One region of the Bacillus sp. EB V-12 genome, then DNA from elsewhere that is predicted to be linked to it. Evidence: riboswitches for the same ligand, from Rfam matches in the RefSeq annotation. Region 1 holds a riboswitch; each other region holds the start of a gene.
What was found. Region 1 has a riboswitch for S-adenosylmethionine ahead of ACZDYH_RS21365 (bifunctional O-acetylhomoserine aminocarboxypropyltransferase/cysteine synthase). Riboswitches for the same ligand answer to the same signal wherever they lie in the genome.

Region 1 (7,711 bases):
CTACACTGTCTATTTTTGTTAATTTGTATTTTCGTTATGTTTTGGGAGTGGAAAGGCATTCCCGATAGCAGCTGCACCAAGCATTGGCAATAGTAAATTAAGCGGGAAAAACATAAGTAATAGCAATGTAATAGCTATTGGCTTTCGTAACGCATAGCTCGAAATTGCTGTCGTTACGATAGCAACGGATGCTACTGGATCTATAGGAAGAATAGATGCTATAGCGTATCCAATACTTGATCCGGAAAATATAATTGGGAATATATGTCCACCCCGCCACCCTGTGTTCAAACAAACGGCAGTAATACACAACTTTAAAATCCCTGAAAGAAGTAGTATCCAAAAAGATAAATGGCTCCATTCAACAACTAACTCTTTTAATTGATGTTCCCCTGAAAATAATGTGTACGGAAGAAAAGTTCCTGCAATTCCTAATAAAATGCCACCGATAATTCCGAGTGTCAGCTTGTATTCTCTAAAAGGGTGAATGAACTTTTCTAATGTGAATTCTAACTTGAAATAAAAGAAACCAACTATAGCGCCGATACTAGCAAGTGGAAGAAATGCAATCCATTCATTGAAAGAAAGTGCACCTTCCCCGAAATCAACAATAAAGGATCCACGATTATCAAGTTTACTCAGTAGTAAATAAACAGAAAAACCTGCGAAAGTAGTAGCTAAGTATACAATCGCTTTTTTTCCTTTAGAAAAAGCAGCAATTTGTTCCCCCTCATTTTCATTTGGTGCTAAATAACCGAATAATGGTGCGTTAAAAATGACACTTAAAGTAGCGCCAATTCCGATCTCGGTTAGCTCATTCATACCCTTTAAGGCAAATTTAAAGCGATCCCCTACCCATGTGCACAGTCCGCCTATAATTCCAACTAGTGCGGCTTCTGGACCAAGACTAGCACCGAAAATTAAAACAATAATCGCTGTTAAAGTAGCCCGATGGACAAAGCGATATTCGATTCGACCAGTTTTTTTATATTCAGCCATTACTTCAGGCATAAGGCGTGGGTATGTACCGAAATGTTTTTGTGATAGACCAACAAGGACCCCGCCAATTATTGTTACGCAAAGGGTGTAATAAGAGGGAAAAGAGAGAACTTCAGGCAAGTATCCCCAAATAAAGTGGATTCCAATATTTATTGTGACTAAAAATAACCAGACTGTAGCTCCTACTATAGATCCTAGAAGAATGCCATATAGAGCAAGTATGTACTGCATATCTTTTTTATTTGTCATGTTATACCTCCGTTATGTAAATCTTAGTAGGGAAAAAAGTGAAATATACTAGTGAAAAATGGATTGAATATATATAGTATCTTTTTGAGAAGATGGCCTATTCAACATATAGGCTAACTTTTGGGGAATTTGAATTTATAGGTTAAATTACTTATTTAATTTTATAGACTGATTTGAGGTTTTTAAAGGTCTTTTTTGAAATAGACTAGAATATATTTCTTTTGTTGCTTTATATGAAACTGTTAACATTTATTTTAGAACATTCAGAAAAACTGTTTGACATTAGGAAATTATTGCTATAAAATCAACGGTAATTGCATAGTCTTATCAAGAAAAGGTGGAGGGACAGGCCCGATGAAACCTTGGCAACAGCCGTATAACGGAATTGTGCCAAATCCTGCAGGTAGTAATCCTGAGAGATAAGAAAGAGCCTTTAGAGCGTGTTTTCAAACTGCTCCTTTCTTGTTTTCAGGAAAGGGGCAGTTTTTTATTTTGTATAAAAAAAGGAGAATGAGAGATGGGAGAATCATGGGGAAAAGGAACAATTTGTGTGCAAGGTGGCTATACGCCAAAGAATGGTGAACCACGTGTTTTACCACTTTATCAAAGCACAACGTATAAATACGATACTTCGGATGATTTAGCAGCTCTATTTAACTTAGAGGCAGAAGGATATATTTATACACGTATTGGAAACCCTACTCTAGCAGCATTTGAGCAGAAGTTATCAGATTTAGAAGGCGGTGTAGGAGCTGTTGCAACGGCTTCTGGGCAAGCAGCTATTATGCTCGCAGTTTTAAATATTTGTAGTAGTGGAGACCATTTACTTTGCTCTTCAACTGTTTACGGGGGAACGTTTAATTTATTTGGGGTGAGTTTACGTAAGCTTGGCATTGATGTTACGTTCTTTAATCCAAATTTAACGGCAGATGAAATCACGGCGCTTGCTAATGACAAGACGAAACTTATCTATGCAGAATCGTTAGGAAATCCAGCGATGAATGTTTTAAATTTTAAAGAATTTTCAGCAGCCGCTAAAGAATTAGAGGTACCTTTTATCGTTGATAATACATTAGCAACTCCTTATTTATGCCAGGCGTTTGAACATGGGGCAAATATTATTGTTCATTCTACGACGAAGTATATCGATGGGCATGCGAGCTCCTTAGGCGGTATTGTAATTGACGGTGGAAACTTTGATTGGACAAATGGAAAGTATCCTGAACTTGTTGAACCAGATCCAAGTTATCACGGTGTAAGTTACGTTCAAAACTTTGGTGCAGCAGCGTATATTGTGAAAGCACGTGTTCAGCTATTAAGAGATTATGGAAATTGTATGAGCCCATTCAATGCATATATTAGCAATATTGGCTTAGAAACATTGCATTTACGAATGGAACGTCATAGTGAAAATGCTCTTGCAGTTGCTAAGTGGCTTGCTAATCATGAACGTATTGAATGGGTGAATTATCCAGGCTTAGATAGTAATGAAAATTACTCATTAGCACAACAGTACTTGAAAAAAGGTGCTAGTGGTGTTTTAACTTTCGGTATTAAAGGCGGATTAGAAGCAGCAAAAGAATTTATCGCAAATGTAAAACTAGCAACTCTTGTAACGCACGTAGCTGATGCACGAACTTGCGTTATACATCCTGCTAGTACGACGCATAGACAATTAAATGCTGAAGATCAGCGTTTAGCGGGTGTTACATCTGATTTAATTCGTTTATCGGTTGGTATAGAAGATGTTTCTGATATTATTGCAGATTTGGAAGCAGCTCTAGTTGGAGGCAAAACACATGCCGATCATAATTGATAAAGATTTACCGGCTCGCAAAGTGTTGCAAAAAGAAAATATTTTTGTAATGACGAAGGAGCGGGCAGAAACACAAGATATACGTGCTTTAAAAATTGCTATATTAAATTTAATGCCAACGAAACAAGATACAGAGGCGCAATTACTTCGCTTAATTGGAAACACACCGTTACAATTAGATGTTCATTTGCTTCATATGGAATCACATCTATCGCGTAATGTAACGCAAGAACATTTAACAAGCTTTTATAAAACGTTTCGTGATATTGAAAATGAAAAGTTTGATGGGCTCATTATTACAGGAGCGCCAGTGGAGACCCTTGCTTTTGAAGAGGTAGATTATTGGGAAGAGCTTAAACATATTATGGAGTATTCAAAAACGAATGTAACATCTACGCTCCATATTTGCTGGGGGGCACAGGCTGGCTTGTACTATCATTATGGTGTTCCAAAGTATCCCCTTAAGGAAAAAGTGTTCGGTGTATTTGAACATGAAGTTTGCGAGCAACATGTGAAATTATTACAAGGATTTGATGAATTGTTTTTTGCTCCGCATTCTCGTCATACAGAAGTACGAGAGAATGATATTAGAGGAGTGAAAGAATTAACATTGTTAGCAAACTCTGAAGAAGCAGGTGTTCACCTTGTTATTGGGCCAGAAGGAAGGCAAGTGTTTGCCCTTGGACATAGCGAATATAGTTGTGAGACGTTAAAACAAGAATACGAACGAGATCGTGACAAGGGATTAAATATTGATGTGCCAAAAAACTATTTTAAACATAATAATCCAGATGAAAAGCCGCTTGTTAGGTGGAGGAGTCATGGTAATTTATTGTTTTCTAATTGGTTGAATTATTACGTGTATCAAGAAACCCCTTATATATTGTAAAGAAAGATTGTGTAACACGTGGCAACGTTTTCCTTGTAAAGATTAACCTTTATTTTTCCGAATGTTCAAAATACATTGTTTTTCAGATTTTTTACTCATATAATTTCATCTAAACACAATTTTTGAGGGGTGGACAGTACTATGAAAGAAATTCAAGTTGGGTTATTAGGTCTTGGGACAGTTGGCAGTGGTGTGGTTCGTATTATTACGGATCATCAAGAACGACTCATACACCAAGTAGGTTGTCCAGTGAAGGTAACGAAAGTATTAGTGCAAAACATTGAGAAAGAGAGAGAGGTAGAGGTACCTTCTACTCTATTAACACAAGATGCAAATGAAATTTTAGATAATCCAAATATTGATGTTGTTATTGAAGTGATGGGTGGCATTGATGATGCAAAATCATATATTTTACAAGCTTTAAAAAGCGGAAAGCATGTTGTAACTGCAAATAAAGACTTAATGGCATTACATGGAGCTGAATTATTAGCGACAGCAAAAGATAATAAGGCTGATTTATTCTATGAGGCGAGTGTGGCAGGGGGAATTCCAATTTTACGCAGTATCGTAGAAGGACTTTCTTCAGATCTTATTACGAAAGTAATGGGAATTGTAAATGGAACAACAAATTTTATTTTGACGAAAATGTCAGACGAAGGGAGAGCATATAACGACGTGTTAAAAGAAGCCCAACAACTTGGATTTGCAGAAGCAGATCCAACATCAGATGTAGAAGGTTTAGATGCAGCAAGAAAAATGACGATTTTAGCTACCCTCGGTTTCTCTACAAATGTAGAGCTTGGAGATGTGAAAGTAAAAGGTATTACCTCTATTACAGAGGAAGATATTGAATACAGTAAGAGCTTAGGTTATACAATTAAATTAATCGGTCTTGCAAAACGAGATGGTGAAAAATTGGAGGTTACAGTTGAACCAACTTTACTTCCAAATACACATCCTCTTGCAGCAGTACAAAATGAATATAACGCTGTGTATGTGTACGGTGAAGCAGTTGGGGAAACGATGTTTTATGGACCAGGCGCAGGAAGTTTACCGACAGCTACAGCTGTTGTTTCGGATTTAGTTGCTGTAATGCAAAATATTAGATTAGGGGTAACAGGAAATAGTGCTGTAGTCCCACAATATCAAAAAGTATTAAAAGAGCCAGACGAAATTGTCGTGAAAAAGTTTTTAAGACTGCATGTAAAAGACGAAATTGGTGTATTTGCAAAAATTACTTCATTGTTCTCTGAGCGCGGAGTTAGCTTTGAGAAAATTATTCAAATGCCGCTTGAAGAGAAAGGAAAGGCTGAAATTGTAATTGTAACGCATCGTGCGTCTCTTGCTGATTATGATTATATTCTACATACGTTGCAAGGGTATGAAGAAATAGATTGTTTGAAAGCGAGCTATCGAATTGAAGGGGATGCTAAGTAGTATCTCTTACCATAAAACAGAAAGAGCCTATTAAGCAGCTTGCTTAATAGGCTCTTTTCTATTTAAAATCTGCGTACCAACTTGAATAAATGCTTGGATAATCCAGCCTGTTGTAAAGGATAAGATGATTGTTCCAAAATAGATAGGTCCGTCTAATAAAAAGCTTAACGTTAAAAATAAAAAGGCTAATGAAATCTCTGTTCTTCTAAACGTCCATTTTTTCTTCTCGGCAACCGTTAAAACGAAAGCTTCTTGAGGCGCTGCACAAAGGTTTGTAGAGACGTAAAGACCAATTCCAGCTCCAACGAATAGATTTCCGCAAATAAGTGTTATATATTTTGGAAGAGAGCGGATAGCGTCCATAATAGTTGTAATGGAACCAATCCAATCAACAAAAAGAGAAATAAGAACCATCGTTACAATTGTACCAATTGTAATTTGTTTTTTATTCCAAAAGAGTACGATAAGTGTAAAGGCAAAGTTAATCATGAAAATCCAAAAACCAATACTTATCCCAAAATTTTGATATAGTGCAATAAAGAAGGAATCATAAGGGCTAAGTCCAAAGAAAGTAATTGTCGTCATCATATTAATACCGATGGCAAGAATGAGTAAACCGCCAATGAAAAATATATATTCTAATTTGAATCGAAGCATAGTTGTATATCCTTTCTAAATGTATTTGCTAGGAAAGGATATATTGTGGAAAGCTTACCAGGTCAAGGGAGAATTTTTGTGAAAAGGGGAAAATGAGATGACAAATATAAGAAAGATTGCTGAACTTGCTGGAGTATCTGTTTCAACTGTTTCACGTGTACTAAATAATCATCCGTACGTAAATGAACAGAAACGAAAAGAAATTTTAGCGATTATAGAAGAATTAAATTACACGCAAAACGTGAATGCAATTCATTTAGTGAAAGGAAAAACGAATGTAATTGGCGTTTTATTGCCACACGTAAATGATCAATATTATAGCGCTATTATCGAGGGGATATCAAAAGAGACAGCAAAGAATAATTATAATATGATGCTTTGCCAGACGAATTATAGTGAAGAAAGAGAACTAGAAATTTTGAATATGTTAAAAATGAAAAAGCTTGATGGGGTTATTATTTGTTCTCGGACAAATAGTAAGGAGAAGCTTGAAGAATATACGAAATTCGGCCCGATTGTTATGTGTGAAGAAATAGATTCAAAATGCATTTCAAGTGTACATATCGATTACTACAAAGTATTTTCACGTGGGATGAAAAGCTTAATAGATGCCGGTCATACACGTATTGGATATTGTATTGGAAGAAGTAATAGTGTTAATAGCCAAAGACGAAAGAAGGCGTATGAAGATTCGCTTCAACAGAGTATCGTAACACCGTTAGAGACCTGGAAATTTGAAGGTTGTTTTACAGTGGAAGATGGACGCAATGTAATTAGAGAATGGGCTCATATGTCAGTAAAACCGACAGCGTTCCTTGTATCTTGTAACCATATTGCAGCGGGGATGGTTACAGAAGCAAAAAAACAAGGAATTCGTATTCCAGAGGATATTACGATTATCGGGTGTGATGATCAAGAGGTGGCAGATATATTGGGTATAACGACGATTTCGCATTCTAGTAAAAACGTTGGAGTAAAAGCGTTTGAATTATTATATGAAAAGATTAATGAAGAGAAATTAGATGTGAAGCATATAGAGTTATTACCAGAGTTAATAGATAGAGAAACGACATAATTGAGAAGGTGTGAAAATCGCTTTTCAAAATTTCGTTTGGTATAATTATGGACAATCTATGAGGGCTAAAAGGGGTTTTGATATGAGATCAAAAGTAGTAAAAGTAATTCTACTCATTACAATTGCATCTTTCTGTTTATTTGCATATGGCTTTGTTTCAGGTGTAAATGATGTATTAAATCCGAAAGCTTCAAATTTAATTAAAAAGACCGATGTAGTGGCAAAAGAGAAAAAGAAAACGGGAACGTTACAAATCGTTAGTTTAGGTGATTCATTAACGCGTGGCGTTGGTGATAAAGAAGGAATTGGCTATGTTGGGCGAATGAAAGAGGATTTACAAAAAGATTATAAGCAAAAAATTGCATTAACAAATTTAGCAGTTAGTGGTGCAAAAATGCCCGATTTATTAAAACAAATTGAAAGTAATGGCGCTCAATATTCAATTAAGCAAGCAGATGTAATTGTGTTAACGATTGGTGGAAATGATTTGTTCCCAGGCTGGGAATCACTTGGGAAAATAGATTTAGAGACGTATCGTCCTGACACAGAGACGTTTCAAAATGAAGCAAAGAAAATTATAGAAGAAATT
Region 2 (7,711 bases), on a different contig from region 1:
TCAGAAATATTTTAGCTGTATTAAACGGCGAAGAGCCAGTAACACCTGTAAATCAAAAGGTATTAGTTACAAAATAAAAAGAAACCTTCCGGACTTGGAAGGTTTTCTTATTTTTCTTTATTCGCTTTTTTAGACGGTCTTTGTCTAATGAATTGAGATAACATGTACAAAATATATAGTGGAATGGCAATGAATAAGAAAACAGAAAAATTTCCAAATCCTGTTTGATACATTGTAATAATGATTCCAACTAAAAATAGTGTAATAATGATGCTATATCGTGGAATTGGTACATCTTTTAAACTTGGGATACGAATGCGGCTCACCATTAAAAATGCGAACGTTACAAATACGGTAATAAGAACGATTTTTGGAATGGTATGTGAAAATAATGTTAAGAAAGCAACAAGCCCTCCCGCTGCTGTAATCGGTACTCCAGTGAAATATTTCATTGAAGTAGAAGATGGTGTTACATTAAATCGTGCTAAACGATATGCTCCGAAAAGAGGGAATAATCCCGCTATGTATAATCCGATGATTCCGTAGTTTGAGAAAGATGTGTAATACATTAAAACAGCTGGTGCTGCACCAAATGTTACGACATCTGCAAGCGAGTCGAGCTCTTTTCCCATTTGTGAATCAACACGTAATAAACGAGCAACACGACCATCAAGACTATCTAACATCATCCCGATAAGTACTAAAATAGCAGCTGATTTATAATATCCTAAAGATGCATAGCCGATTGATAAAAATCCGCTATATAAATTTCCGAGCGTAAATAAGTTTGGAATAGCTGCTCTATACAAAATCTGATCCCTTGCTTTCTGTAATAAATTCTTAATTAGTGTATGAAAGTTTACTTATTTTATCATACCATAAATTTATTCCTCATACGAAAGAAATTACCAATTTGTGAAAGATTTCATAGAAGGATGGTTTGAAAATTAAGTGAAAATAAAAAGAGGAAGCAACTTGTATAAAGTTGCTTCCTTTACTATTCAAATTTCGTTGTCATCGTTCCAGTTTTATATCGATTATTAGGATCGAAGCGTAATAAATCTCCATAAATTAATTTGTCGGAGAATTTTAATTCTGTTTTTGCTTTTTCAATATACGGCTGACATAGCGTCATGTCAGCTTCTTCACCCGTACTTCTTTTGTAGCACATATTTTTTGTATAAACATACTCTTCAGAAACAAAGCTACCATCACGCATTACCATAAGCGGGTCTTTCTCTTTAATAAATAAGTCAGTTCCAAATTCAACGGATTTATTTGTTTTAATACCAAGTAAATGAAGGAGCGTTGGCTTAATATCAATTTGACCGGATACTTTAGAAACAACTTTTCCTTCTTGGCCAGGCACATGAATAATAAGAGGAACTCGTTGTAATTGCATAGAATCGAATGGTGTAATAGTATCTTTTCCTAGGAACTGTGCCATAGCTGTGTTATGGTTTTCGGAAATACCGTAATGATCACCATAAATGACAATAACGGAATTATCATATAATCCTTCTTCTTTTAATTGTTGAATAAATAATTTAAGAGCTTCATCTGTGTAACGAACAGTTGGGAAGTAGCGGTTTACAACACCACTTTCCGAGTTGAATTCATCAACATATTGATCTTCCGGATTTAGAAGAAACGGAAAATGATTTGTTAATGTAATAAATTTTGTATAGAACGGTTGCGGTAAAGATTTTAACTTTGGAATAGATTGTTCAAAGAACTCTTTATCTTTTAATCCCCAACCGACAGACATTTGCTCCGTTCCTGCGTAATCATTTAAATTAAAATAACGATCATATCCAAGCGCAGGATACATTACATCCCGATTCCAAAACGTTTTATCGTTTGAATGGAAGACGGCAGAAGAATATCCGTATTTCTTTAATTGTTCTGGTGTCGCTGTGTATTCATTTGTTGCATGAGTAAAGAATACAGAACCACGATCTAGCGGATAAAGTGAGTTTTCAACGATAAATTCAGCATCAGAAGTTTTGCCTTGTCCAGTTTGATGATAGAAGTTATCGAAATAGAAACTATCCTTAATAAATTCATTTAAAAATGGTGTAATTTCTTTTCCATTTATTTTTTTATTAATAACAAAGTTTTGTGTAGATTCCATTGAAATTAAAATTACATTTTTACCTTTTGCAGCTCCAAATAAGTTTTTATCAACTTGTTTGTCTTTTGAGTCTGTATAGTTTTTAATTTCAGAAAACCCATCCCCACTTGCAAATACACGCTCAGCTGAAGACTTGGATTGAAGCGTAATATCAAATAGATGGTATGTGTATAAACCTAAATTCTTCACGACAGTTTGACGGTCAAATGAGCGCGAGAACATTTGTGGTTTATAAATAACTGATACAACAATTTGTAGTGCTAATAAAGCTGTTACACCGCTAAAGAAAGTTCGCTTCTCTGAGCGGGAAAGTGGTGTTTTGTCGCCAAATGATGGGAATTTACGTGAAATAAACATTAAAATAATTGCATCTGCAAATAAAAGTAATGTTTTGTACGTAAAGAGTTCTTTTATACTTGTCCCTAAATCAGCCATATTGTTTGTTTGGAATAAAACCGGGAAAGTAACGAAATCGTTATAGAACCCATAAAACATTGCGTTTCCAAATAAAATAAATGACAGTATAAAACTGATTCCAATTATAATTCGGTTTCGGTGCTTAGATGCAAGTAAAGCTAAGCCGAAAAATAAAAGTAACGCAGCTAGTGGATTGATAAAAAGCATGAATTCTTCAAAGAAATTATCAATTTTAATATCAAATGCTAGCTTGTACACAATATATGTTTTAATCCATAGTAAAACGACTGCAACGAGTGCAAATCGCAGTTTTGGAAACAGATGTTGTAGCATAATATACTCCTCTCCTAAAAAGCATGACAGTTCTTGTGAGTCAGTTTGCTTAACGACTCATTTTATATATACGAACAGTCCTTTGTTATTATGATTATTATACTATGAGTATCATTATACGAAAATAAAAGAAGGTTGTGGGCTTTTTTATAATAATCGAGTAGAAAAAGAGTGGTGGGAGACAATAAAACAGAATTTCTATGTATGATAATTATCGTACGCAGAAAGAATCGCGTGATTATACGGAGGTTATAATGCGAAAATTATTATATTTTATAGCATGCAGTAGTGTTATACTTTTTACTTCACCGAGTGTGTCGGTAGCCCAATATGATGCACCTCTTATGGAAGATGCACTTTATTCTGTTTTATTTCCAAAAATAAATAAAGCAATTGAAAAACAATATGGAAGTTTGAAACCTTATCAATGTCCTAAAATTATTAGTTTAAAAAAAGTGTATAGCGGTACATATTTATTTCAAGCAAGTATTGAAGTGACAAAGTATGAACGTGTTGCTGGGAAAATTGCTCCACCATTTGAGAAGGTAACGATTACATTTAATAACGAAGAAGGCGAATGGGAAGTGACAAAGATTTCAGTAAAGCGCTTACCAAATGATACGAAACTAAACTGTAAAAAAACAATATAAAAAATTGTTTGACAAATAAAATGGTCCTTTGGTATTGTTAATAGCAACAATTAGATGTTTGAAAATTAAATAGACTTACCTCATCTACTCTCAAAGGTAGAGGCCGCGATAGGAAAGAGTAAGCTATGGGAGATTTAATGGAATCTGTGATCATAGGTTGAAAGGGACTATTGCCGAAATATAAGAATAACCATCTTATTCATATATTGGGACTGCATTGAATAAATGTAGTACTGTCATAAGATTTATTTTATGGAGAGCTATTTGGAGATGTTGATGCGGTTTCTTATTTTGAGGAGATAACAACTCGTTTATTTTTTCAATATATATTTTTCCTAATAAGAAACGCGTGTGAACATTGTTCCGCGCGTTTTTTGTCTATCTAAAAGCGTGCTGCAATGAATAGAAGATTGGGGTTATGAGTTTTAGAGGAAATAAGGGAGGAATTAAAATGTATTTACACGGCACAAGCCGAATTAATGGGCAAGGACACTTAGAAATTGGAGGGTGCGATACGACGCAGCTAGCAAAGCAATACGGAACACCACTTTATGTATACGATGAAGAGTCTATTCGAGGAAAATGCCGAGCATTTCATCGTGCTTTTAAAGAAAGTGGTTTCTCTTATCAAGTAGCATATGCAAGCAAGGCGTTCTTGTGCATGGAGATGTGCCGAGTAGCTCGTGAAGAGAGTATGTCATTAGACGTTGTTTCTGGGGGAGAATTATATACTGCGCTCCAAGCAGGATTTCCGGCATCACGTATTCATTTTCATGGAAATAATAAAACAGAAGAAGAAATAGTGATGGCTCTTCAGGCGAATATCGGTTGTTTTGTCGTAGATAATTTCTTTGAATTAGAAGTTTTACACGATTTAGCGATGCAACATGGGAAATTTGTGAACATATTAATTCGTGTAACGCCTGGAGTAGAGGCGCACACACATGAATATATTACAACAGGTCAAGATGATTCGAAATTTGGATTTGGTGTTTCAAACGGTCAAGCGATGCAGGCAATTGGATTTGCTTTACAAAAATCAAATTATAATGTGCTAGGGATCCATTCACATATTGGGTCGCAAATATTTGAAACAGCTGGTTTTGTTCGAGCAATTGAAGTTCTTCGCCAATTTTTAGAAGAAGTGAGAGAGCAAACAAACTATGTAGTAAAAGTGTTAAATGTAGGCGGGGGATTTGGAATACGTTACACAGAGTCAGATACACCATTAACTCTTGAGACATATGTGCGAGCTGTAACAAGTGCAGTGAGAGAACAATTTACTGTATGTGAATATCCATTGCCAGAAATATGGATTGAGCCAGGCCGTAGCATTGTAGGTGATGCTGGGACAACAATTTATACAGTTGGATCTGTGAAAGATATTCCTGGTATTCGGAAATATGTATCAGTCGATGGTGGAATGACAGATAATTTAAGACCTGCTTTATATAGTGCGCGTTATGAAGCGATGTTAGCGAATCGAGGGAATGATGAGAATGAGGAACTCGTTTCGATTGCTGGGAAATGCTGTGAGAGTGGAGATATGTTGATTTGGGATATTCATTTACCGAAAGTCGCTGCTTCTGATTTACTAGCAGTTTCCTGTACAGGAGCATACGGGTACTCGATGGCGAATAATTACAATCGGATTCGAAGACCAGCCGTTGTCTTTGCAAAAGGCGGAACATCGCAAGTAGTTGTGGAACGCGAAACATATGAAAATATTATTGGGAACGATCGCATACGTATTAAAGAGCTTGTCTAAATAGGAAAAGGAGTTGTTCGAATGGACAATTCCTTTTTTATAAAATAAAATAATTAAAATATATCGGAAAACTAGGATTGAAAAAAATCAGAATTGTGATAAAATACAAATACAAAGCTTATCAAGAGAAGCGGAGGGAACTGGCCCGAAGAAGCTCGGCAACCTGCTTATAGAAAGCAAGGTGCTAAATCCAGCAAAATGGGATCCATTTTGAAAGATAAGGTAAAATATATTACCGAACAGTCTTTTCGAAATGGGAAAGATTTTTTTTATGAATAAAAAGGGGGGCTGTTCGCGTGAGTGTACGGGAACATTTTGATGAAGTATCCGAGAAGATTGAAGCGATGCTTGCTGATATGAAATATGGTTCAATTACAATTGTTGTGCAAGATGGAAAAGTAATTCAGTTAGAGAAAAGTGAAAAAGTACGTTTAAAGTGAAAAGCGCTGACTAGAAAAACTAGAGGCGGTTTTAACCTATTTTCATTAGGTTAAAACCGTCTTTTTGCTTTTACAGGGGGAAAAAACATGTTGACGTATGAAACGTGGGAAGAAAATGTTGTTTCGTTTTCGGAAGAAGATGAAACAAAAGGTGCGTTATCAGTATTAAATTGGGCTTATAAAGAATATAAAGATGAGGTTGTCTACGCATGTAGCTTTGGGGTGGAAGGTATGGTATTGCTGCACATTATAAACCAAGTAAATCCATCTGCTAAAGTTGTATTTTTGGATACAAATGTTCATTTTCAAGAAACGTATGAATTAATTCGAAAAGTGCGGGAACGATTTCCTTCATTGAATATTATAGAAAAACAGCCAGAACTTACACTTGATGAACAGGCGAAGTTGCATGGTGAAAAACTGTGGGAGAGCAATCCGAATCTTTGTTGTAAGATTAGAAAAATTTTACCTTTAGAAAAATCATTAGTCGTGGAAAAAGCATGGATATCGGGCTTAAGAAGGGAACAATCAGAAACACGTAAGCATACAAAGTTTATAAATCAAGATCATCGTTTTCAATCTATTAAAGTTTGTCCACTCATTCATTGGACGTGGAAAGAAGTTTGGCGATATGTATACAAACATAGCTTGCCGTATAACCCGTTGCATGATGTTGGCTATCCAAGTATTGGGTGTGAGAAATGTACGTTACCTGTAGGGGATGGTGGCGATTCAAGAGATGGTAGATGGGCTGGAAAAGTGAAAACTGAATGTGGTCTTCATTACCAATAAGATGAATCTTGAAATAAAGCGAAGAGAGGATATAGAAAAATGAGCATAGTAAACGAATTAGTAAACCGTATAGATGAGACATATGACGTATCACAAATTGAAAAAGAGATTAAATTAGACAATATTGCGTTAAGTGATTTAGAACTATTGGCGACAGGTGGATATAGCCCCCTTACTGGTTTTTTAGGGAAGGAAGATTATGATTCTGTTGTAGAAACGCTTCGTTTAGCAAATGGTAGTGTGTGGAGTATACCGATTACATTACCGGTAACAGAAAAAGTCGCAGAAAGCCTGAAGGCTGGAGAGGAAGTAAAGCTTGTCAACAATGGAAATATATACGGTGTCATTCAAATAGAAGATATTTTTGTACCAGATAAAGAAAAAGAAGCGTTACTTGTATATAAAACAACGGATGAGGCTCATCCAGGAGTGAAAAAATTATATGAACGACCAAACGTTTACGTTGGAGGAACTATTATTCTAACAAAACGCTTTGAAAATAATCAATTTCCTTTTTATCATTTAGACCCAATTGAAACGAGGGAAGCATTTAAAAAACGTGGGTGGAAAACAGTGGTCGGATTTCAAACGAGAAACCCGGTACATCGTGCCCATGAGTATATTCAAAAATCTGCTCTTGAAATTGTAGATGGTCTCTTTTTAAATCCGCTCGTTGGAGAAACGAAATCGGATGATATTCCTGCTGATGTAAGAATGGAAAGCTATGAAGTACTTCTTCAAAACTATTATCCGAAAAATCGTGTCTTTTTAAGTGTATTTCCTGCTGCCATGCGTTACGCAGGACCAAGGGAAGCGATATTTCATGCGTTAGTAAGAAAGAATTTTGGATGTACCCACTTTATAGTAGGGCGTGATCATGCTGGAGTAGGAGATTATTACGGAACGTATGAAGCGCAAGAAATCTTCACAAATTTTACGATAGAAGAGTTAGGAATTACACCACTATTCTTTGAGCATAGTTTTTACTGCACGAAATGTGAAGCGATGGCTTCAACGAAAACATGTCCGCACGGAAAAGAAGATCATGTTATTTTATCGGGTACGAAAGTAAGAGAATTATTAAGAAACGGTGAGATTCCGCCAAGTACATTTAGTCGTAAAGAAGTAGTGGAAGTGCTAATTAAAGGCTTGAAAAAAGAAGTAGTAACAGAATAGG
Region 3 (7,711 bases), on a different contig from region 1:
TCATTTTAAATATAGATTTATAGGTAATTTAGTCCATTCGCTTATGATATTATAGTTATAATTCGTAATTTACTTTATAAAACAAAAATAAGGAGGCTACACAATGCAAAACGCCGTAAAACTGGATGAAATCGATCATAAAATTATGAACTTGTTGTATGAAAATGCGAGAATTTCTGTTTCAGAAATAGGACGAATTATATCCATGACGCAGCCTGCTGTAAAAGAACGTATTAACAAGCTTGAAGATCAAGGAGTTATAGCGGCTTATCGAACGAAATTTGAGCCTGCAAAAATTAATAAAAACATTCAAGCATTCATCATGTTTAAAACGAGCCAATGCTCTGATTTTATCCAGTATTGTAATGCAGCTCCTGAAGTAACAGATTTATTTCGAATTAGTGGGGAATTTAATTATATGATGAAGGTCATGAGCGATTCGATGGATTCTCTCGCTACATTTTTAGACTCTTTAATGCAATTTGGCTTGTCATCTCCTTTAATTGTTTTAAAGAGTGAGTTTGAGGAGAAATTGTCATTCTAATAAAGGATACGTATTATCCTCCGCTAACAGTAAAAGCTTTTCCTTTATGAGAAAATCCAACAAAATTAATGATTAGTAACAAAAAAGAACATTGATTTTCAATGTTCTTTTTTATATTTCTACTTATTATTTAGATTGCTATTCGAAAAAAGTACCTTAATCCCCTTACCCTTGATTCCTCTGCGCCTCTCTAAACTCCTCCTTCACCTTCTCTAACAACCCTTCTTCCGTAATTAATCGATACGCCGTATTTGCTAATGCTTTTGCCGATGTAATTAATGCTTTATCTCCAAGTTCTGAACGTGCTGCTTCTCTAAATTCATTTGTATGTGCAATTAAATCATCTGGTCCGATTTTAATGTACGGATGAATTGTCGGTACGACTTGACTTACGTTTCCTGCGTCGGTTGAACCGATTCCTACTCTTTCTTTACGATTTACATCTTCACCTAATAGTTCTAGTTCTTCCGCTACAATATCGTTATATGTTTTTGTTACGAGTAATTCATCGATTTCATTTTGGAATTGATGGATTTTTACTTTTGCACCTGTTGCTAACGCTGCTCCCTCAGCAATATTTTTTACTTTTTCTGTTACTTCTGCACATCTTTTTCGCGTTGCTGCACGGATGAAGAACCTTGCTGCGGCATATTCAGGAATAATGTTAGGTGCTTTTCCGCCTTCTGTAATGACGCCATGAATTCTCACGTCTGACGGAAGTTGTTGGCGAAGTGCGTTAATACCGTTATAGAGCTGAATCACCGCATCTAATGCGTTAATTCCCTCTTCTGGTGAAGCTGCGGCGTGAGCTGTTTTTCCGTAAAAATGAAAATCAAGTGGATCGACTGCTAGTGAAGGACTCGTTGTCGCTGTCTTTCCGCTCGGATGAATCATAAGCGCCGCATCAATATTTTTAAATAAGCCTGCCTTTACATAACTCGATTTTGCGCTACCGTTCGGTCCTCCTTCTTCAGCTGGTGTACCAAACACGACAACTTCCCCGCCAATTTCTTCAAGCGTTTCTGATAATGCGATTGCTGCTGCAACACTAATTGTGCCGATTAAATTGTGACCACACGCATGACCGAGTCCTGGTAAAGCGTCGTACTCCGCTAAAAATGCGATTGCCGGTCCTTGTTTTCCAGAGCTTTTTCGCGCGATAAATCCCGTTTCATGTCCAGCTATATTGTGCTGCAACTGAAACCCTGCACTACCTAGTAATAAACTTAACGTTCTTGATGCGTAAAACTCTTGGTTACCAATCTCTGGATTCGCATGAATATCATGACTTGTTTCTATGTACTTTTCCTTATTTCTTTCGATACTCTCTTCAATTGTTTTTCTTTGTGACGCTACTCCTGTCGCTCCCATTTTTCTTCCTCCTTTTATTTTCACGTAAAAAAGCCTCTTTCTAAAAGATAGAAAGAGGCTTCTGTATATACAGTCAAAATGAGCTTCTTTCTTATCTTTCAAGTTACCTTGCTGGAATTGGCACAGTATTCATAACGAATCCGCTGCCGAGGTATCATAGGGCCAGTCCCTCCACCTCTCGTGATAAGAATTTTCATAAAATTATATTAAATTATTTTTTATTCTAAGTTCATTCCAAGTAAAAGTCAAGGAATTCCTATCCGAATTTACCGAATATCTAAAAATCCTTTTAATACACCAATTGTCTCAGGTGCTTGCAGTCTTGCACATACGTACGGAAATTCCGTACTACCTTCAAACATCATTTGAGATGTAAGCGGTGCGCCTGCCCAGAAGATTTCATCATCGATTACTAGGAACGGGAATGCTTTATTTTGTCTTTGTAACTTTACATTTTTCAGTGGAACTGGTCCGTCACTATACACTGTTATTTGCGCATTTGTACGCATTAACGCTTGCCATACTCGCTTATCCACTTGTTTTGTACTTGGAAGTGAAATAATAATTTTTCGTTTTGCTGCTAAAATATCTTTTAATAGCCCTTTCGTTTCCTCAAGATTCATTTCCATAAACCAGCGTAAACGTTTCGATATTTTTCGTTCCCACAATTGTCTTGATGTCGTGCGATCATACACATCTCCGTGACGTTCTATATGAGCTGTTAATTGTGATAACGCTTGTTTTCTCGAAAGGTTTTTACGCATATAATGGCAATCTGATAATTGAATGAACTTCCCTCTCGCCCTTGTCACTGCTACATTGACGAGGCGATGGTTTTTGTGATCAAAGAATAATACGCCAGGTCGTTCTTGCGGATAACTGTCAACCGTATCAAAAATCATCATATCTCTTTCAGAACCTTGGAACTTATGAACTGTCGCCGCTAAAACTGGTATGTTTTGATATTTCGTTCTCTGCAACATTTCTCTCATACACGTCGATAAAAAGCGTGACTGCGCCCTGTAAGGTGTCACAATACCAATTGATTGCACACCATCTAACAATCCGATTAACATCATTTGCATTGCTACTAAACCAGACATAATGTTAAAACGTGAACCAGAAGCAGCATCTTTTAACGAAAAAGCTCCCATTTGGCTCGTATCAAATAAAACGCTCGCCTCATTTGCGAACGGCTGTAACTGTGCAAGTTCTTTACGCTCTGAAACAGACGGATGATCGTATACTCTATTTTTATAAATAAACGAATTCGTAAACTTCGATATATCCGCATGCATACGTCTTTGTTCCTGCAACATAAATAGGTTTGGGTGTGCTTCTGATTTATTAACAGACTCAACAATCCCAGCATGGTAAAACATATCTTCCCCAAGCCATTTGCGAACAAGTTCATGATTTGCCATCGCAATTGGAGGTAACTGTAAAAAGTCACCGCAAACGACGATACGTTTCCCAAGTGAAGCAGCTAATGCAATTTGCGGAACGAACGCCATACTCACCTCATCTACGACAACTAAATCAAATGTACGCTCATAAATTAGCGCATCAATGGCACATTTCGATAAAGTTGCGCCGATTACTTTCGCATTTTCAATATATTCTTTTTCTACTTCTTTAATTTTAGCCTTTTGCTTTCGAAGATCACTTTCAATCTCCTGCATACGCTTCTTATCAGAGGACGTTGCCTTATACGATAAGATTTTTTCACGAAGCTCTTGGCGTGTCTCTTCTAAATAGAGTCTTTCCTCACCCCATGATTCGTTCGTCGTTTCAACTAACTTAGATGCAAGTAACGTTTCATGATTTCGTATATGTTCATGTTGACTATAACCGTAACGAACAATTTCGCCAGGCGTCCATTTCTTTTTCTTCTCAATTTGCTTCGTTACTTCACTCATTAATACGTCTACTGCCGCATTACTATGAGCTAACACAAGTACCGATTTTCCTTTTTGATAATGGGCCGAAATAATACGTGATAAATTGTAAGACTTCCCTGTTCCCGGCGGTCCCCATACGTACGTTGTCGGATTGTAAAACGCGCGATATGCCAGTTCATTTTTCGGATTTTTCATCTTCTCAATATGTTTCGGGCTGCTCGTCCCATCAACAAGACGCTTTATACGATTACGTTTCAGCTTATCTTTACGTGCTTCTTTCAATCGCTCTTGCAGTTGCTCTAACAATTGCCACGGTTCACTATATAAAACCGCTTCTCTTATTTCACCTTGTATATAATCATTTAATTTCAGCTCTATTTCTAATCCATGTATAGATAATACTTCCCCTGTCGCTTCCTCACCATCGAACTCAATTCGAATGGGTGAACCTTCAGGTAAGCTTACTTCCGAAATAAGCTGAAATACGTATACTGTACTTTCATAATCTGTATATAAAAAACGACCGTTCATGATAGAAATTTTACTACCACCTATCGTTTTCCAATGTTTAATTTCATACGCTAATGCATAATGCCACTCTTTCATCGTTTCCGATAATGAAGGAGTTTGAGTAGTTGTATTCATCGTATAATCTCCTTCCTTCTCCCCAAACATACTTTCTCACTATACCATATAACACGTTAAAATTTGTAAGGTTTTTATCTTGCTTATTTTCTTAATTTTCAATAATATATTGTATATAATTTTTAGAAAGAAGGAATCTACATGCCAGTTAGAAGAATAGAACACGTTGGACTTATGGTTGCAAACTTAGAAGCATCTATCTCATTTTATGAAGAAGTAGTCGGCTTACAGCTCCTTAAACGCATGGGGCACCCAAACCCAGACTTAAAACTCGCTTTTTTAGGTGTGGAAGAATCGAAAGAAACGATACTCGAATTAATTGAAGGCTACAACTCTTCCCTTCCGGCAGAAGGAAAAGTACATCACATTTGCTTTAAAGTGGATTCATTAGAGGATGAAATCGAAAGACTAAAGAAACACGCAGTAACCTTTTTACTAAGAGATGAAATCGAAACATTACCAGATGGAACACGTTACATATTCTTCGCTGGCCTTGATGGGGAGTGGATTGAGTTTTTTGAAACGGAGAGATAAAGTGAAACTATATTTTGCGGGATAGAAAAGGAGCCGGAATTCTGGCCCTTGTTTTTAACCAGTAACAATGAAACATACCTCCAACCTAAGAATTTACCAAGATTAAAAACACAATCATTTTGTTAGGAGGAGAGAATGGGAAATACAGTCTTTATTATTGTTTTTTGGATACTGATACTATTCCCAATCCTTTATGTAATCAAGATAAAGGATTGGAATATAAAAACAGCTGCCTTATTTGTTGGAAGGATTCTATTAAGCATTTTCTATTTCATAAATGGAATGGTGTTAGGTCTGCAACGAAATTGGATAGAACCTCCCCATGAAACAGAATGGGATTTCTTTGTAAAGTCTTTACTAAACGGAAAAACTGATGCACTTATACACTTTTTACTTCTAATTATTATCATTACTTTGGATTTATTCTTTACATTTTATTATATCAATAAAAAGAAATAGGATATTCTATCCTATTTCTTTTTTTATGAGTAGCGCCATATCGCTATCAAACTAATGTTTTACGCTGCCCCTAAACAATAATTTTTTACATTTTTACTCTGAGAATGTCAATTTTACTATTTTTGGGGTATTTATTTTTACTAGCTTGATGGACATGGGTTTGATTTATTTTCTTAGGTTAGTAGACATGTGGTGCTATCCCATTACTATTAAACTAAAAATTTAAGTGTAATATCATTTAAGGTAATACTTAAGATACAAATAAAATATCTTTTCCATGTCGCACTGTTTTATTGAAGTCTATCCCGAGTTATAGCTAGTTCAATGCGACTGTAAATTCGGAGTTCGGTGCGCCAGCAAATACAACTGTTCCGTTCTCTGGTAGTTTCACTTTGTTATTATTACTAACAACGCTAAAATTGACGCATACTCCATTCCCATCATACACCGCGAATGAACTTCCTGATGGCAACTCCACATTCATCGTTTTCCCTGCTACCTCTTGCGGAATCGTAAACCATTTCGCATGCCCATTTTTTTGCAGTGTAACTTTCGATAATTGACCTGCATCAAGGGATTTTACGTTAGATTCACTGACGTATAAAAAGCTGGCCATCTCCATATATTCAGTACCATTCTCTGTATAGAAATGAGCTTCCTTCGTATCCCTCCCATTCATCACAGGAATCTGAATTTGATGCGTCGCCGTATTCGGACCTGTAATTTTTTTGCCGTCCCAATAGCCATCCTTGATCGTAATTTGTGTGTTAAGAGGTATTTGTTGTCCTAGATAATTTATAGAATTAAATTTTTCGTTAACAAGGTAGAACTTGCCGCCCTCGCGCTTCGCCCATGCAGCAGCTGTTTTCTTCGGTAACACATTGTTTTCTAATTTCTGAGCTAAATAGTGAGTCAGCACATTTTGCCCCAATCCCGGTGATAATTCATATGTGCTCTCTCTTAAATAAACTTTTCCATTCTTCTCAGTGACGAAGTTAAGCTTGGAAGTACCCTTTTCATTTATAAAGCTTCCATCCGCCGTATATACATATTTTTCTTCCGGTTTAGTTGGTAAAAACAGTTCTCCCTTCTTCGTAATCTCTATTTTGAAATGGCTTTGGATATTTCCATACAATCCTGCTTTTTTTACCACATCTTGAGGCACTTTAGCCTTGACTGGCTTGCCGAAGGATTTATCTGGTTTTATATCCTTAATTGCCCCTTTCTCTTTAAGCCTAGCTAGCAGTAATTTATTTGCCAATAGTTGATTTGTCATGCTGCTCCCACCGGAGGACAATACAGCTGCTGCCATCTTCTGTTCTGGAAGCACGACCAATGTAGCATGTTGCAGCATCGTATCCCCACCCTTAGTCAACGCTTTTATCCCATATTCACTGAATGGGTATAGTTTCACACTATCCCAGCCAAGACCATAGTTGAACATATTTCCGCTATCTCCTGGCCACATTCCTTTTTTATATTCTTCTTGTTCCATCGCCTTGATTGCTTTATTAGAGAGAATTTCTTTTCCCTGTCCCATAAATATTTGTGAGAATCGCACCACATCTTCTGCAGTAGAGGAGATTCCTCCCGTACCAATCACATTTACCATTTCACTTGGAAGCTGTCCCTGGTATGTCGGAGAATACTGTCCAGCCCGCTTTTCGTCTTCCCATTTGTCTTGCGATGTTATCGTTTGATTCAGTTTTAATGGCTCTGTAAACTTTTGATGTAGAAATTCAGTAAAACTCATACCGCTGACTCTTTCTACCAAGATCTCAGCCAGCGTAAAACCGTCATTACAGTATACTGAAAACGCGCCAGGGTCTGCCTTCAAGTTTTGGTTGGACAATTGTTGCAACAAGATATCATGGGCATAAGCATCATTATCTTTAAATAAAAATGCATTATTGAACGTCGAACCTTGCAAACCTGAGGAGTGATTCAACAGCATACGCGGTGTAATGCGTTTATATCGTTTATCTTTCATTTTGAACTCAGGAATATAGCCAGTAACAGGAGCATCCAAATCAACTTTTCCTTCGTCTACTAGTTTCATAACAGCCGCTGCTGTATATACTTTACTGGTTGAACCAATTCCGTATAGAGTATCTTTAGTTAATGGTTCTTTCCCTTCTATGTCGTTCTTGCCTGTCTGCCCCGACAAAATAAGTTTACCATTATCAATCAGCGCATACTGCACGCTAGTCGTCTCATAGGACTTCGTGAGTAGTTCAGCGTTCTCTGCAGCAATCTT
Region 4 (7,711 bases), on a different contig from region 1:
TCTCCTGTTTCATCTATAATATACGAATTGTTTCCTATATAATATATTCCATCTTTTCGTTTTGAGTACACTGGATATCTTTCATTTGGCAATACCGTTTTCACTTTCGTTAACTGTCCATTTGGTTCTTGCCAATATATATCCGCGCGGTCTACTAACGTAAGTACTCCAATTTGTTCTTTTTCTATTTTTCGACCATTCCAGCTCACAACGCGATAACCAAGTTTATTCGCTTCATATTCGGGGCTCGTATGAAAACGAGAAATGATTACTTTTGTTTGTAATTGTACTCGGTCATATAACCATTGTATATCCCTGTCATGCATACGAATACAGCCATTTGATTCCCTACTTCCAATCGTCCATTCCCGGTTCGTCCCGTGAATTGCATATTCATTCTTATCTAGTCCAAGCCACCTCGTACCAAGAGGGTTATTCGGTGCACCCCCAGGTATTTTTTTTCGATGGTATTCTTTATTTTTAAATTTAGTTATAATACAAAAATTACCTTCAGGCGTAGGTGTACGATCTCTTCCAGTCGTTACTGGAAATGTTTTTTTGTAATTTCCATTTTCAAAAAAAGACAACTGGTTCGTCGTAAGATTTACTAATATTAAATGATCTGTATTAGCAAAAGCACTAACCGGTAGGATGAAAAATAATAGTATGATGAAACATAACTTTTTCAGCTATATCCCCCCTAGCGCTCCCTATAATAAGTGGAATTAACATTACTTTGCTCTTATAAATGAAAACTATCCATTTACAATAACGCCCCCATTTACATGTATCATTTGCCCAGTAACATAGGATGAATCACCAGATGCCAAGTATACGTATGCCGGCGCTAATTCATATGGTTGACCAGGTCTTTGCATCGGAACATTGCTCCCAAACTGAGAGACTTTCTTCTCATCAAAGCTCGATGGAATAAGCGGTGTCCAAATCGGGCCTGGTGCAACACCATTTACCCGAATCCCTTTTTGCACTAACGATTGAGAAAGTGATCTTGTAAAAGCTACGATTGCTCCTTTCGTTGCGGAATAATCAATTAACGTTTCATTTCCTTCATATGCAACGATAGATGCCGTATTTATAATGACATCCCCTTTCTTCAAATGAGAAAGGGCTGCTTTCGTAACGTGAAAATAAGAAAAAATATTAATACGAAATGTTTTTTCTAGCTGTTCTGCTGTAATATACTCTAGCCCTTGCTGCGGATATTGCTGTGCAACGTTATTCACTAAAATATTTAAACTACCTAACTGCCGGGCGGTCTCTTCCACAATATCTTTACAATGCTGTTCATTACTCAAATCCCCCGGCAACAATACACACTTTACACCTTCTTTTTCAACACGTTGTTTCGTCTCATTTGCATCTTCTTCCTCATCTAAGTAAGCAATCGCAACATTTGCTCCCTCTTTTGCAAAAGCGATGGAAACTGCTCGTCCAATTCCGCTATCTCCTCCCGTAATTAATACATTCTTTCCTTTTAACTTTTCACTTCCTTTATAATTTGGATCTTCAAACTGCGGAAGGGGGCTCATTAATGATTCAATACCAGGCTGCTTATTTTGATGTTGCGCAGGCATTGTTATAAAGTTTTTTTGCTGTGGCATAGCTGCTTTCAACTCCTTTTCCTTAGCATGTGCACAATAAAAAGCTGAAATTCACACATCGGTTTACGATTAATATTCGAATTTAAGACACAAAATATGAATTGTTATAAACTTTTTATGCAAAACTATTGCAAAATAGATAAAAAACGAATATTATATATAACTGTTGTGAAAATTATTCGTAAACAGAAAGGATGTTTATATGTTTAACCTTTCAAAACATAAAACTTCTATTAAAACTGAAATTATGGCAGGTATTATTACCTTCTTAACAATGGCATATATCATTGTCGTAAACCCTGTTATCCTTGGAGATGCAGGTGTTCCATTTGAACAAGCATTTACAGCAACAATTATTGCTGCTGTTGTCGGAACATTATTTATGGCAATCTTTACAAACTTACCAATCGCAATCGCGCCAGGTATGGGATTAAATGCTTACTTCTCTTACTCTGTTGTAAAAGCGCATGAAGGCATGACTTTCGCAATTGCATTCTCTGCTGTATTCGTAGCAGGTATGATTTTAATTTTGCTATCATTTACATCTTTCCGTACAAAATTAATGGAAGCAATTCCTGAAAACTTAAAACATGCAATTACTGCTGGTATCGGGCTATTTATCGCCTTTATCGGTTTACGTTTAACAGGTATCGTTACAAAAAATGATGCAAACTTAGTTGGACTTGGTGATCTTCACTCTGCTCCAGTACTACTAGCATTAGCTGGACTTGGAATTACAATTGTCCTTATGTCTTTAAATGTAAATGGCGCACTATTTATCGGGATGCTATTAACTGGTATTATCGCTTTTTTCACGGGACAATTATCATTCTCAAACGGTGTTACATCAATGCCTGGTTTACCAGAAGGAATTATCGTTTCAAATCCAATTACAGCTGTATCTGACGTAATTAACTACGGATTATACGGCGTTGTATTCTCATTCTTCCTTGTTACACTATTCGATACAACAGGTACATTACTTGGCGTTGCACAACAAGGTGGATTTATGAAAGACGGAAAGCTTCCAAAAGCAGGACGAGCTCTTCTATCTGACTCATTCTCAGCAACTATTGGTTCTATGTTCGGAACGACACCATCAACAGCTTACATTGAATCATCTGCTGGTGTTGCAGCTGGTGGTCGTACTGGTTTAACAACTGTTACAGTAGCGGTTCTATTCGCACTAGCAGCATTCTTCGGACCATTAGTAAGTGCCGTTTCTGGTGTATCAGCTATTACTGCTCCATCATTAATTATCGTTGGTAGTCTTATGATGGGTTCAGTTCGCCACATCGATTGGGACGCATTTGATGAAGCATTCCCAGCATTTTTAGTAATCTTAAGCATGCCACTTACATCAAGTATCGCAACAGGTATCGCACTTGGATTTATTTCATATCCACTTATGAAAGTGGCAAAAGGTAAATTCCGTGCTGTTCACCCACTTGTATATGTATTTGGAATTTTGTTTGCTTATCAATTGATATTCTTACCACATTAAAATCCCTCTTCCTGAGGGATTTTTTTATAAATACTGTTTGACAACACCATTCGTTTGTGGAATAATTCAAAATAGTTAAATATTCGATGTCTTATCAAGAGCAGGTGGAGGGATGAGCCCTACGAAGCCCGGCAACCGACCCATTTATGGGCACGGTGCTAATTCTTACAACACATTGTGTTGAAAGATAAGAGTAATATGATAAGGCGTCTTTTCTATATGAAAAGGCGTTTTTTATTTTCACTCCCTCCTCTCTCTTCTTAGTTTAGGAGGGATTTTTTTATGAAAAAATTATGTTCCATCGTACTTATTTTTCTCTTATTTACATTAGCAGCTTGTACAAATGAACAAGATGCTATCTCTTCACAAAAGCAACAAACTGTGAGAAAGGCGACTACAACGGTAGAAAATCAATTACAAACAGAAATTCCAAGCCAAATGAAGAAGCCATTAAAAATAGCATTAATTATGCAAATGTCCATTGGAACTTTTTCCTCTCAATATATTGAGGGTGTCAAAAAACAAGTTGAGCTATTTGGCGGCAGTGTACAAGTCTACAATTCTGATAACGATTTAGCAAAAATGGCTGCAAATTTAGATACTGCTATTAATTCAAAAGTGGATGGTATTTTAATTGATCATGGCCGTTCTGAAGCACTAAAACCTGGAGTAGAAAAAGCGTTACAGGCGAACATTCCCGTAGTTGCGTTCGATAACGATCTACGCTTGCCAGGTGTGACAATTATTGATCAAGATGACTATAGTCTTGCATGGAAATCATTAAAAACGTTAGCGGAAGATTTGAATGGACAAGGAAATATCGCAGTTGTATGGGTCGGCGGTTTTGCTCCAATGGAACGTCGCAATGTTATCATTGATGCTTTTTATAAACGGTATCCAAATATAAAAGAAGTTGCAAGATTCGGTACTGCTAGTAATAACACACCGCTCGATACACAAACACAAGTAGAAGCTTTACTAAAGAAATATCCGAAAAAAGGCGATTTACAAGCTATTTTCGCTTCGTGGGATGAGTTTGCTAAATGGGCTGTTAAAGCACTTGAACAAGCTGGTCGTACAGATATAAAAGTATATGGCATTGACTTAAGTAATGAGGATTTACAACTCATGCAAAAAGAAAACTCACCTTGGACTGCTACAGCTGCAACTGATCCAGCTGAAGTAGGTAAGGTTCAAGTACGATTTTTATACAAAAAAATTGCTGGTGAACAAACGCCAGATATTTATTCACTAGAACCTTATTTAGTAAAGAAAAATAATTTACCAAAAGAAAATATAACAATGGATCAGTTATCAAAATATATAAACGGTTGGGGAGACTCAAAAGATGCATATTCCCCTTGGATGAAAAAATTAGAGAAGGAGAAAAAATGATGACGTTCTCTCTTCAAAACATTACACATTCTTATCATGTCGCTACACCTGTTCTAGAAGATGTTTCTATTCATATTCAAAAAGGAAAAGTACACGCTTTACTAGGCATGAACGGTGCGGGAAAAAGTACTTTACTAAAAATAGCAACTGGTGAAATTCAACCAGTTGTTGGCGATATAAAAATTGATACTCAGTCTGTTTCCTTTACTTCACCGCGCGATGCAAAAAAGCATGGCATTTCTTTCGTAACACAAGAAGTAGATCACGGACTTATTCCCGGATTATCTGTATTAGAAAATGTACTAATCGATCATTTAGCAATGCAAAATAAAATACTATTTTCAAAGTCCAAACTAGTCGCACTTGCTAAACAACATTTGCAAACTGTACAGGTAAATTTAAATGTTTCGGAAGATGTTTCAAACTGCTCATTACATGAAAAACAATTACTCCTTATCGCAAGAGCTTTATCTAACAATACAAATTATCTTTTATTAGATGAACCTACTTCTTCTCTTGGACCAAAAGAGGTTGAAACCTTTGGGAAACTATTAAAAGATTTAACAGCAAAAGGTATTGGCATCCTTCTAGTTTCTCATCGTTTATCAGAGATTCGAAATTTCGCGGATGATGTAACTGTATTACATAACGGTCAAGTTGCCCTTTCTGAAACCATTACAACGATTACAGATCAGCAAATTGTGGAAGCAATGACTGGAAAACAACTTACACTCCCTATTAATACAGCACCAAAACGCGGGAGCGAAGAATTATTTAAAGTACAAGAGCTTCAATTACGCGAAGATCATTCTCCCCTTTCTCTTACAATACGAAAAGGAGAAACTGTTGTTATATATGGATTAATTGGAAGCGGCAAAACAACACTTGCTGAAACCTTATTTGGTGCTCGTCATACTTATCACGCTGAAATAGATGGTCAAACAATAAAAATCAAAACACCGCGAGATGCAATTAAAGCGAAAATTGCACTTGTACCCGAAGAAAGAAGAAAACAAGGCGTGTTTCTTACAGAAAATATTATAGGTCACACAAATTTACACCAATCAGGTTGGCGAAGAAAACAAACCGAATTAAATAATGCCACCACGACAATTTCTTCTTTCAGCATTTCGCCAAATGACCCAAAAGCCTTTATTCATTCACTTAGTGGTGGAAACCAACAAAAAATCTCAATTGCAAAGTGGAGTGGATTCAAACCTAATCTATTTCTTTTAGACGAGCCAACTAAAGGTGTAGACATCGCTGCGAAACAAGACATTTTTCAATTCATTCGCAACATTACAGAAAACGGAAGTTCCGTAATTTATTTCACAGGAGAACAAGATGAAGCGTTGCATATCGCTGATCGCATTCTTATACTGGCAAACGGAGAATTTGTAGGTGAATACTTACCAAGCGAACTATCTCCTGAACAGCTTTTACATTTATCTGAAGGGAGCTATTCCATTGAATCTCGTTCATAAAACGAAAACTAAGAAACTATATTTACCTACTCATCTTTTTTATCAATTTAGTACAATTGCTATTATTATAGGTGTTACAATTTTTTTCTCTATCGTCAATGATTCTTTTTTAACATATAACAATATTAGTGATATTTTACGCTCTATCTCCATCGTAACGTTACTTGCAATCGGCGTTACCTTTACATTGATTGTAGATGGGTTTGATTTATCAGTCGGCTCTACCGCTAGTTTAGCAACAATTGCAGCTGCTTCTTGTCTCGTTTTATATCGACAAGAACTATTAGTTACACTCCTTGTTCCTATTCTTTGCGGATTATTAGTTGGATTATTAAATGCACTACTCGTTATCCGAATTAAACTACCCGATTTACTAGCTACATTAAGTATCATGTATATCGTTAATGGACTACACTTAACATTTTCAAAAGGATCCTCAATTTATGAAGGAATGTCCGGTGCAACAGGACATTTTATTCCATCCTTTTTATTTATCGGTCAAGGTTCCGTCTTAGGAATTCCAGTCCCTGTCATTATCATGCTTACTGTCGTTTTAATTGCACATCTATTTTTAGAAAAAACAACGTACGGTCGTTTCTTTTATATGACTGGTGGTAATCGAGAAGCTGCTAGATTAGCCGGTATTCCTACTGATCGTTACCGTGTATATGCTTATATGATTAGTGGTTTACTAGCTTCTATTGGCGGCATTATTCTATGCAGCCGCGTTGGAACAGGACAAGTTTCAGCTGGTGCTCCATTATTAATGGATGCAGTCGCAGCTGCCTATATCGGTTACGCAATGTTCGGTGCCAAGAAACCAAATATAGTCGGAACATTCCTCGGCTCGGTATTAATTGGAATTATATTAAATGGACTCACAATGATGAACGTTCCTTATTATGCACAAGATATTATTAAAGGCAGCATTTTAATTACAGCTTTAGCCTTTTCATTTATTAAAAAGAAGCGTAAATAAAAAGAGAGCATCGAATCGATGCTCTCTTTTCCCTTTGCAACAATCACACGAAAGCCTCCACGATTACTAAACTATGAAAAAGATAACAGCAGTTAAAAATTATTAATATTTCTCATTCATCTGTAATTCTTTACTATACTTTTGAATGAAAACTGACGAAACAACCATTACCATTCCTACACTAAATCCAATAAGCTGATCCAGTAGCATCTCATCATGTATGAGCCAGCGAAGTAGATATACCCCTCCAAAAATAAGCATTGCAGTAAATCCGGTATGCCTAAGTCCTTTATATACATTTTCCATATGTATCACCTCTTCATATACCATTATCCATATTATACCACACAACCATCAAGTAACCGTATCGTCCTCTGACAATATGCAGCTACCTTTTGATCATGTGTAACAACTAGCACTGTTTTTCCTTCTTTATTAATCTCTTGTAAAATACTCATAATTTTTTCCCCATTTTCTTGATCAAGAGCACCAGTCGGTTCATCAGCAAGTATAATTTTTGTATCTTGTGCTAAAGCCCTTGCTATTGCTGTTCTTTGCTGTTCTCCTCCTGATAACTCGTAAGGATATTTGTTAATATGCCTCTCAAGCCCTACCATTTTCAGCATTTCTTTTGATATTTGCATACGTTTCTTATGAGAAATTCTTCTATATATAAGTGGAAGCATTACATTTTCAATAATCGTATAATCATCGAGTAGCGAAAAGT

Region 2: linked by a shared signal. The riboswitch ahead of ACZDYH_RS09935 (YezD family protein) and the one ahead of ACZDYH_RS21365 (bifunctional O-acetylhomoserine aminocarboxypropyltransferase/cysteine synthase) in region 1 are both predicted to bind S-adenosylmethionine.
Region 3: linked by a shared signal. The riboswitch ahead of ACZDYH_RS24780 (M20 family metallopeptidase) and the one ahead of ACZDYH_RS21365 (bifunctional O-acetylhomoserine aminocarboxypropyltransferase/cysteine synthase) in region 1 are both predicted to bind S-adenosylmethionine.
Region 4: linked by a shared signal. The riboswitch ahead of ACZDYH_RS06690 (sugar ABC transporter substrate-binding protein) and the one ahead of ACZDYH_RS21365 (bifunctional O-acetylhomoserine aminocarboxypropyltransferase/cysteine synthase) in region 1 are both predicted to bind S-adenosylmethionine.

The regions. Positions count from the first base shown of each region.
Region 1 is NZ_JBUXJL010000007.1:200,476-208,186, reverse strand. Features, by position in the region: gene ACZDYH_RS21370 (chloride channel protein) at 19-1,248, opposite strand; SAM riboswitch class I at 1,570-1,674, shown strand; gene ACZDYH_RS21365 (bifunctional O-acetylhomoserine aminocarboxypropyltransferase/cysteine synthase) at 1,766-3,064, shown strand; gene metA (homoserine O-acetyltransferase MetA) at 3,048-3,953, shown strand; gene ACZDYH_RS21355 (homoserine dehydrogenase) at 4,095-5,390, shown strand; gene ACZDYH_RS21350 (YczE/YyaS/YitT family protein) at 5,421-6,047, opposite strand; gene ACZDYH_RS21345 (LacI family DNA-binding transcriptional regulator) at 6,145-7,122, shown strand; gene ACZDYH_RS21340 (SGNH/GDSL hydrolase family protein) at 7,133-7,711, shown strand, end outside.
Region 2 is NZ_JBUXJL010000002.1:635,030-642,740, forward strand. Features, by position in the region: gene ACZDYH_RS09910 (NAD(P)-dependent oxidoreductase) at 1-77, shown strand, start outside; gene pssA (CDP-diacylglycerol--serine O-phosphatidyltransferase) at 108-809, opposite strand; gene ACZDYH_RS09920 (LTA synthase family protein) at 998-2,884, opposite strand; gene ACZDYH_RS09925 (DUF3888 domain-containing protein) at 3,139-3,534, shown strand; lysine riboswitch at 3,624-3,805, shown strand; gene lysA (diaminopimelate decarboxylase) at 3,986-5,302, shown strand; SAM riboswitch class I at 5,418-5,526, shown strand; gene ACZDYH_RS09935 (YezD family protein) at 5,599-5,742, shown strand; gene ACZDYH_RS09940 (phosphoadenylyl-sulfate reductase) at 5,830-6,534, shown strand; gene sat (sulfate adenylyltransferase) at 6,574-7,710, shown strand.
Region 3 is NZ_JBUXJL010000010.1:174,210-181,920, reverse strand. Features, by position in the region: gene ACZDYH_RS24785 (Lrp/AsnC family transcriptional regulator) at 104-544, shown strand; gene ACZDYH_RS24780 (M20 family metallopeptidase) at 710-1,915, opposite strand; SAM riboswitch class I at 2,004-2,105, opposite strand; gene ACZDYH_RS24775 (AAA domain-containing protein) at 2,182-4,491, opposite strand; gene ACZDYH_RS24770 (VOC family protein) at 4,603-4,995, shown strand; gene ACZDYH_RS24765 (hypothetical protein) at 5,131-5,454, shown strand; gene ACZDYH_RS24760 (serine hydrolase domain-containing protein) at 5,771-7,711, opposite strand, start outside.
Region 4 is NZ_JBUXJL010000002.1:25,898-33,608, reverse strand. Features, by position in the region: gene ACZDYH_RS06705 (L,D-transpeptidase) at 1-689, opposite strand, end outside; gene ACZDYH_RS06700 (SDR family oxidoreductase) at 756-1,622, opposite strand; gene ACZDYH_RS06695 (NCS2 family permease) at 1,825-3,126, shown strand; SAM riboswitch class I at 3,215-3,320, shown strand; gene ACZDYH_RS06690 (sugar ABC transporter substrate-binding protein) at 3,409-4,521, shown strand; gene ACZDYH_RS06685 (sugar ABC transporter ATP-binding protein) at 4,518-6,005, shown strand; gene ACZDYH_RS06680 (ABC transporter permease) at 5,989-6,984, shown strand; gene ACZDYH_RS06675 (hypothetical protein) at 7,087-7,314, opposite strand; gene ACZDYH_RS06670 (ABC transporter ATP-binding protein) at 7,323-7,711, opposite strand, start outside.